2 regions of the Paenibacillus sp. J31R98 genome follow, and region 2 is predicted to be linked to the other one. Evidence: predicted binding sites of a transcription regulator. Region 2 holds the regulator's gene; the other holds the start of a gene.

The links. Region 2 encodes CtsR, which represses protease genes until heat stress. Its sites were predicted from a motif close to ATGGTCAATAAAGGTCAAACA; they were not measured.
Region 1: a site for CtsR is predicted at 2,875-2,895, ahead of clpP (ATP-dependent Clp endopeptidase proteolytic subunit ClpP). Genes of this name have one in related genera too.

What each region holds. Positions count from the first base shown of each region.
Region 1 is NZ_JBWDNO010000003.1:610,044-614,078, reverse strand. It holds gene whiA (DNA-binding protein WhiA) at 1-145, shown strand, start outside; gene AC0YNX_RS16325 (HPr family phosphocarrier protein) at 344-613, shown strand; gene AC0YNX_RS16320 (SIMPL domain-containing protein) at 761-1,534, shown strand; gene sda (sporulation histidine kinase inhibitor Sda) at 1,608-1,919, opposite strand; gene clpP (ATP-dependent Clp endopeptidase proteolytic subunit ClpP) at 2,223-2,804, opposite strand; tRNA gene AC0YNX_RS16305 (tRNA-Arg) at 3,073-3,147, opposite strand; gene AC0YNX_RS16300 (sugar-binding transcriptional regulator) at 3,388-4,035, shown strand, end outside.
Region 2 is NZ_JBWDNO010000013.1:59,307-63,341, reverse strand. It holds gene AC0YNX_RS29920 (transglutaminase domain-containing protein) at 1-1,830, shown strand, start outside; gene AC0YNX_RS29915 (CtsR family transcriptional regulator) at 2,121-2,582, shown strand; gene AC0YNX_RS29910 (UvrB/UvrC motif-containing protein) at 2,618-3,142, shown strand; gene AC0YNX_RS29905 (protein arginine kinase) at 3,170-4,035, shown strand, end outside.

The DNA of each region.
Region 1 (4,035 bases), on a different contig from region 2:
AGTTCGGCTTACGCATCCTGATTTGAATCTGACGGAAGTCGGCGAAATGCTTAGCGGTAAAGTGAGCAAGTCCGGTGTGAACCACCGATTGCGCAAAATCGATGAGCTTGCCGAAAAAATAAGGAACGCTGTAGCGGAAGGCTAGTGTAGACTTAATTAAAGTGTTATAATGGTGAGTAAGTGTAAACGGCTGTTGCCGTCTATTGGCGGTCAAAGCTTACGTTTCGCGAAAGACATTATAGAAATTCATACAGATGCAGTATATAAATTCTATAATGTAATAAACGACGTTAGTAAATGTCTCAATCGTTGGATTGAATTTCGTATAGGGGGTAAGGTTTCCATGACAAGACACCCGGTTGTCGTTCGACTGAAGACGGGTCTTCATGCAAGACCAGCCGCACTTTTTGTTCAGGAAGCGAACAAGTTTTCTTCTGAGGTGTTCGTAGAGAAGGATGATAAAAAAGTGAATGCTAAATCGATTATGGGCATTATGAGCCTCGCAATCAGTTCCGGTACTGAGGTTACAATTAGTGCAGAAGGTTCGGACGCCGATCAGGCTGTAACCGCTTTAGTCAATTTGGTAAGCAAGGAAGAGTTAGAGAACCAATAAGATCGGCTGCGATCACATGAAGAAGCTCCCTTGCGGGGGTTTTTTCTTTTTTCGGAACAATTTTCCGTTCAGCCCGCAACAAACATTCAGCTCGCAGCGTCTGAATAGACAGAATCGCATTTAAGAAGAAAAGGGGCTGCGAGAATCATGATGTGGAATCGGAAATGGGTGCTTGTGCCTGTGTTGGCACTGGCAGTAGGAGTTGGAACGGTGTTTGGAGCAGCGGGACACAATGGCAATGAAGTGTATGCAGTAGACAACGCAGCAATTGTACAGAAGAGCACGATTACGGTAGCGGGTACAGGCAAGCTGCAGGTTACACCTGACGTTGCTTATGTAAACGTTGCCGTGGAGACGCGTGCAACAGCGGCGAAGGATGCGCAAGCGCAGAACGCGAATCAGTTTGCCGGCTTAAAGAAAGTGCTGTTCACAACGTACAAGATGGCAGAGAAAGATGTGAAGACGACAGGCTTCTACGTTCAACCGGAATATACCTACGACCAGAAGACAGGCGAAAGCAAAGTCAAAGGTTATGTAGCGACGCACAGCGTTCAAATTACGACGCGTAATCTGGATGGCATCGGCCAGCTGCTGGATGCACTGTCTACATCGGGCGCTAACCGTGTAGATGGCGTTCAGTTCGATACGGAGAAACAAGACCAGTACGAGCTTGGGGCGCTGGATAAAGCAATGGCGAATGCGAGAGCGAAGGCAGATACGCTTGCGAAGGCAGCAGGCAAGCAAGTGAAGGAAGTTATCTCGATCTCGCAAAACAATGTGAATTCCGGCCCGATCTACTACGGTCAAGGCGGAATGGCGTCGGCAGACAGCGCGATGTCGAACGCAAAAGCGCCAACGAGTGTAGAAACAGGCGTTATTAATGTCTCGACCGACATTACTGTCGTGTATGAGATGCAATAAGCGGATATGAAACAGAAAAGGCAGGCCATTCTCCTTAAGGAGAGCGGCCTGCCTTTATTAAGTTGAATTACGCTTATGCCAGCGTCTTGTGTTCGTTGTTGGTCGTCAAGCCTCGCTGCTCGATGGCATGTTCAATAAGGGCAATGAATTCTTCGGACAAGCGCATTGCAATGGCTTCGTGGTAGACTTCAATCAGATGGGTATCGCTAAGCGGTCGCAGCAGGAGTGACTTGTCCTGTATCGGCAAGAATAGATTCTGTGTATCTCCAGCAGTCGAATGTGCAAAGCCCGGCTCATAGGCAGGTGTGTACTGTGCGTATGCGCTTACCGCATCGCCTGACCGAATAAAATTTCGCACGCTTGCGAATGGATTCGTAAGTTTCATGCGTGTGCAACTCCGATATTATAGATTTCCAAAGCATAGCCTAAGGGACGGTGGATATGGAATCATTTAGTACATAGTAACATGATTTTTAGAGCCAGTCCGCACCGATTCAGCGCGTTAAATGACTGTTGACATAACTACTAATTTATGATAATTAATAGCAATTGCATCAACGAATGTAATGAAATTAACGGACTTAATGAACGTAATGAACCTAATGAATAAAGCAAAGAGCGAACTTCCCTGGTGAGGGAAGTTCGCTCTTTCACATGGTACATCATTAAGTTGGTTAGACTTTCTGGATTACATCTTCTCAATTACTTTATCAACGAGGCCGTATGCAGCAGCTTCAGCAGCTGACATGAAGTAATCGCGGTCTGTATCGCGCTCGATCTTCTCAAGCGGCTGACCTGTGTTCGCGGATAGAATTCCGTTCAGCGTATCGCGAGTCTTCAAGATATGCTTCGCGCGAATCTCGATATCGCTTGCTTGGCCTTGCGCACCGCCGAGCGGTTGATGAATCATCACTTCGCTGTTAGGCAGTGCATAACGCTTGCCTTTGGCGCCTGCCGCGAGCAGGAACGCGCCCATCGAAGCGGCCATACCGACACAGATCGTCGACACTTGCGGTTTAATGAAGTGCATTGTATCAAAAATAGCGAGACCAGCGGATACCGAACCGCCAGGGCTGTTAATGTAAAGTGAGATGTCCTTGTCCGGATCATCGGCTGCTAGGAACAACAGCTGTGCGATAATGGAGTTTGCGACCATATCGTTGACCGGTGTGCCGAGGAAAACAATTCGATCCTTCAGCAAACGGGAGTAGATGTCGTAAGCACGTTCGCCGCGGTTGTTCTGTTCAATAACCATTGGTACGAAATTCATCATTTCCATCGTAAGACCTCCTTAGGGAACATGGATTAAAATTGGTGAGCTGTGTATTCATCATAACGGATAGATCAGGAAAAGTCAAAGATGGTCAGAGTGGCGCAAAAGTCAGTCAATTTCGCGAGGAAACAAGGTTACTTTGCTGCAGAATTGGAGATGCTGTATGAGGTGCAGGGCAGGGCGTACGTGCAAGTACAATGCAAGAAGGACCCTCCGATTATCGGAAGGTCCTTTGTTATGAAAGCATATGTTGCGTATTTGTAAATGGCGCGCCCGCGAGGAATTGAACCTCGATCTCAGGCTCCGGAGGCCTACGTCATATCCATTGGACCACGGGCGCGAATTGTGACAGCGAAGATAAGTATATGTGATTGCACATAGAAATGCAAGTGCTTGCAGGAAATTAAATTTTCAGAAATCGTCACAGTAAACGTTTTCACCGGGCAAAGTGATCTTGCCCCTGCCTGAAGTTTGGAGTACAATAAACGTGGGACTTAAAAAGTGCAGCCGGGACATAACGCGTCCACGTACTTGTCCCCGTGAATCGCGCTCTACTCGTAACAGGAGTTGATGTTGAAGGATGCAATCTCTCATCGAAATACAGCAGCAACTTCTGCCGGACTTGCTCGTTGTGATGAGAAAACGGTACCTCATACTCCGCCAGGTAATGCTCTCGGATATGATCGGCCGGCGCACATTAGCAGCATCATTGGATATGACAGAGCGTGTGCTCCGAGCGGAGACCGATTTCTTGAAAGCCCAAGGGCTTCTTATGATTGATACGGCAGGCATGCGCATCAGCGAAGCCGGGAAGCGACTGCTGGAGGATATGGAGCCGTTCTACAAAGCGATGTTTGGCTTGTCGGAGCTGGAAGAGCGAATCCGCCATTATTTTGGGCTGAAACAAGTTGTTATTGTCTCCGGCGATTCCGATTCATCCCCGCATACGAAGCGGGAGCTTGGCAAAGCCGGCTGTGCCGTGCTAAGTAAGGCGATGAAGCAGAATGACGTCATAGCTGTAACAGGCGGCTCGACGATGGCGCAGGTTGCGAATCAGCTGACGACACAAACGCCGTTCAAGGGTAATTGGTTCGTACCGGCTAGAGGCGGACTTGGCGAAAGCCTTGATTATCAAGCGAACACCATCGCCTCGACAATGGCGAAACGAACCGGCGCACAGTACCGAATGCTCCATGTACCGGACCATCTAGGCGAGGATGCTTATACA
Region 2 (4,035 bases):
AATCTGCTGGAAAACTATGCGCAGGCGCGAGAGATACGTGCAGAAGTAAAGGATTCGTTAGGAGCACCTGTTGCTTGGGCGGAAGTGCGGTTCGAGCTTTACAACTATGCCGAATTGTTCCCGATTGCCAGCGTGCAGACGGATGACAGCGGACTCGCTTCCTTTAAGACAGGCTATGGCGATCTAGTCATTCGCGCGGTAAAAGACGGCATGTGGGCCGAAACCAAAATTTCGGTTGCGGATTGTGATTCGGTTACGCTCATTCTGAGTGCGGCGGATCAGCCGATGGGCAGTGTCGATTTCGATATGACACCGCCGCCGGAGCGTGAAGGAGATGCGGTAGAGGCGCTGACGGAAGAGAAAGTCCAGCGGCATAACGCTCGATTGGAGGAGGGAACCAGTTGCCGAGCGACGTACGAGGGGACGTTCCTAGGCGAGCAGGATACTGCTGCGTTGGCGGAAGAGACAGGCTTGTCACTCGAGCGGGTTTGGAGCGTGCTGCAGAAAGCGCGGGGCAACAGCAAGGAGATCGCGGCTTTCTTGCGCGAACAATCGGGCTCATACGGCGACTGGACGCTTCGACTGTTAGAAACGCTCGAAGACAAGGACTTGATCGACACATTCCGCCCAGCGCTTGAAGATCACTTGATCGGCGCTCTCGCCGTTCGCGGAACGCTGAACGAGGATGAGTTCGTCGATTACGTGCTCTGCCCGCGGGTGCTGCATGAAATGATCGTTCCGTATCGTCAAAAGCTTCGCGAGGCGTTCCCGGCAGAGGAATCGGATCAGTTCCGCGCCAATCCATCCGTTCTGGTCCGTCATCTTCAGCAGGGCTTCGGCGTCTGGACGGATCTGCCGAACCTGTCGGGTAGGGGGAATCCGCTCGGCACCTTCGAGATGAAGCTCGGCGATCCGCAGTCGCTCGATATTATGTTCGTTGCGATCTGCCGCAGTCTGGGCATTCCGGCGCGACTGCAGCCAAGCGAACAACACGCGCAGTATTTGCTTGATGGAAGCTGGACGGACGCGGCGATTACAGCAAATGCATCGCAGCAGCGGGAGCCGAACACGCGCGGGCAGCTGCAGCTAATCAAGGACGCTGCCGCTTCGCAAGATACGCCGGATGCGTCTTATATGGAGAACTTCACCTTCGCGCGGCTGGAGGGCGGTGTCTACAAGACGCTTGTGTATCCGTATGCGAAGAAGGATGTTTATGAAGAGCCCTTCGAAGTGGAGCCCGGGGATTACAGGCTGACAACTGGCATTCGTCTGAAAGACGGCACGGTGCGAGTGCGTCTGACGTACTTCACTGTAACGGCTGGAGCAACGACGGAATTGCCGCTTACATTCCGTGAGGCCATGGTCGATATTCCGGTATTGGGCACATTCGATCGCAATAGAGAGATTGCCCAGCTTGACGGCAGATCCGCATCGCTAGCGGAGCTGCTTGAAACAGGCGGCGCAATTGCGGCTTGGATCGAGCCGGAACGGGAGCCGACCAAGCATCTGTTCCGCGAGCTGAGCGAGCTGGCTGAACCGCTGAATCAACTGGGGATTCCGATCGTGCTGCTAATTGGCGATGCAGAGTGGACTGCTTCTTTTGATCCGGCGGACTATCCTAAGCTGCCTTCGCGCACTGTATTTGTTCGGGATACGAGCCGCGCCGCTCTGCCGGACTTGATCGTCCACACGCCGGCGAACGAAGCGGGTTACCCGCATTTGTTCGTCTTGGACACTAAGGACCAGATCCGCTACACGGCATCCGGCTACAAGATCGGAACCGGCAAAGAAACGCTGCAAACGTTGGCGAGCCTTAAACATCAAGCATAGATAGTCAACACGAAACGGTCTCGTTCCTGCATGCCAAGGAAGGAGGCCGTTTTTTTGTGAAACTGCACTGGAAGCTAGGAGTATAAATGGACCGAATCCGCCCAAGATAGTAAGGGGCATACCGTGAATGTAAAGGGTGGCAATGCACTTGACCTTTTGGCAATTTTGCGTATAATAAAGTTAAAGTCAAAGAAAGTCAAAGTCAATTTGACTAAAAACTTTGACGATTCCAACAATCGGCTGTTTAAGCCTTAAGTTTGTTGTAAGGGCATCATAGGGAGGTTGGCGAAATGCGCAACATTTCCGATCTCATCGAGCAGTACCTCAAGCATATGCTAAAGGAAAGCCCTGGCGGCGCTGTTGAACTGCAGCGCAACGATTTGGCAGACCGGTTCTCTTGTGTCCCGTCCCAAATCAATTACGTCATCAGTACGCGGTTCACGCTGGAGAAGGGTTATCTGGTAGAGAGCAAGCGCGGCGGCGGCGGGTATATCCGCATTCAGCGCGTGGAGCTGCCTACGTTGTCGGCCCTCCAACAGCATCTCGCCGAAACAATCGGCGATCAAGTGGATCAGGATACGGCAGAAGGAATTGTGTATCAGCTGGAGGAAGGGAAGCATATCTCAAGGCGCGAAGCGAATTTGCTCCGGGCGGCGATGTCCCGCGACACCATTGCTGTGAAGCTTCCACTGCGTGACGAAATTCGGGCCAGATTACTCCGGGCGATGCTGATTACACTGCTCGTGAAGTAAGCTGCGCAGCCTTGCAAGAGGAGGGATAGTGCGGAATGCTTTGTCAGGAATGTGACAAGAAGCCGGCTACGCTTCATTTTACGAAAATTGTGAATGGCGAGAAGACGGAGTTCCATATTTGTGAATCGTGCGCACGTGAACGGGGGGAAGGAATCCCGGGCACAGCGAACGGATTCTCGATCCACAGCTTGTTGTCCGGACTTCTGGACTTCGAGCCGGTCGGCAGCATGAACGCGCTTGGCGCAAAGCCGGCGCAGCAGCTTCGCTGCGACAATTGCGGTCTGACCTATACACAATTTAGTAAGATGGGCCGGTTCGGCTGCAGTAATTGTTACACCCAGTTTGGAAGCAAATTGGATCCGATTCTGAAGCGGGTTCACGGCAATACGACACATGTCGGTAAAATTCCAAAGCGCACAGGTGTTCAAATTCAGCTCAAACGGGAAATCGAAGAGCTTAAAACGGATTTGAACATGCGAATCGAGCAGCAGGAGTTTGAGACCGCTGCTGAGCTACGTGACCGGATTCGGGAGCTGGAGCGCAAAATAGCCGATGTTTAGACACGGTTAGGATGGTGAAATGAAACGATGTCGAAGCGGTCTTATGTAGAAGAAGCGCTAAGCGACTGGATGAAGGGCAACGGCCCGGACACGGATGTTGTCATCAGCAGCCGGATCCGCATTGCCCGTAATTTATCGGGTCATCCGTTTCCGATGCTTGCGACCTCACAGCAGGCGCAGGACGTCATGAAGCAGCTCATCGATGTTGCTGAAACTGGCCGATTAGACAGCGTCGGATCGTTCGAAACGATTGAGCTCTCCGAGTTAAGCGAGTTAGAGCGCAGAGTTCTCGTGGAGAAACATTTGATCAGTCCGAGCTTGGCGAATGAATCGCGCTGCGGTGCGGTGATGCTTAGCGAGAACGAGTCGGTTAGCATTATGGTGAACGAAGAGGATCACTTGCGGATTCAATGCTTGTATCCCGGCTTTCAGATTAAGGAAGCATGGACGGTGGCGAGCCGCATTGACGATATTTTTGAAGAAGTCACTGATTATGCGTTCGATGAACGAAGAGGCTACTTAACGAGCTGTCCGACCAATGTCGGAACGGGCATTCGCTCTTCAGTGATGATGCATCTGCCGGGGCTCGTGCTTACGCAGCAGATCAATCGGATTCTGTCAGCCATCCAGCAAGTGGGGCTAGCGGTTCGGGGGATTTATGGCGAGGGCAGCGAAGCGCTCGGAAACTTGTTTCAAATCTCGAATCAGATTACGCTTGGTCAGTCCGAGGGGGAAATCATCGAGAATCTGCATAGCGTCGCGCGTCAAATTATCGAGCACGAGAGAGCGGCACGCCAGCGTCTGCTGGAGGAGTCGCGAGTGCGCCTGGAGGATCGGGTGCTCCGTTCTTATGGTACGTTGTCGCATGCGATGATTATGGATTCGAAGGAAGC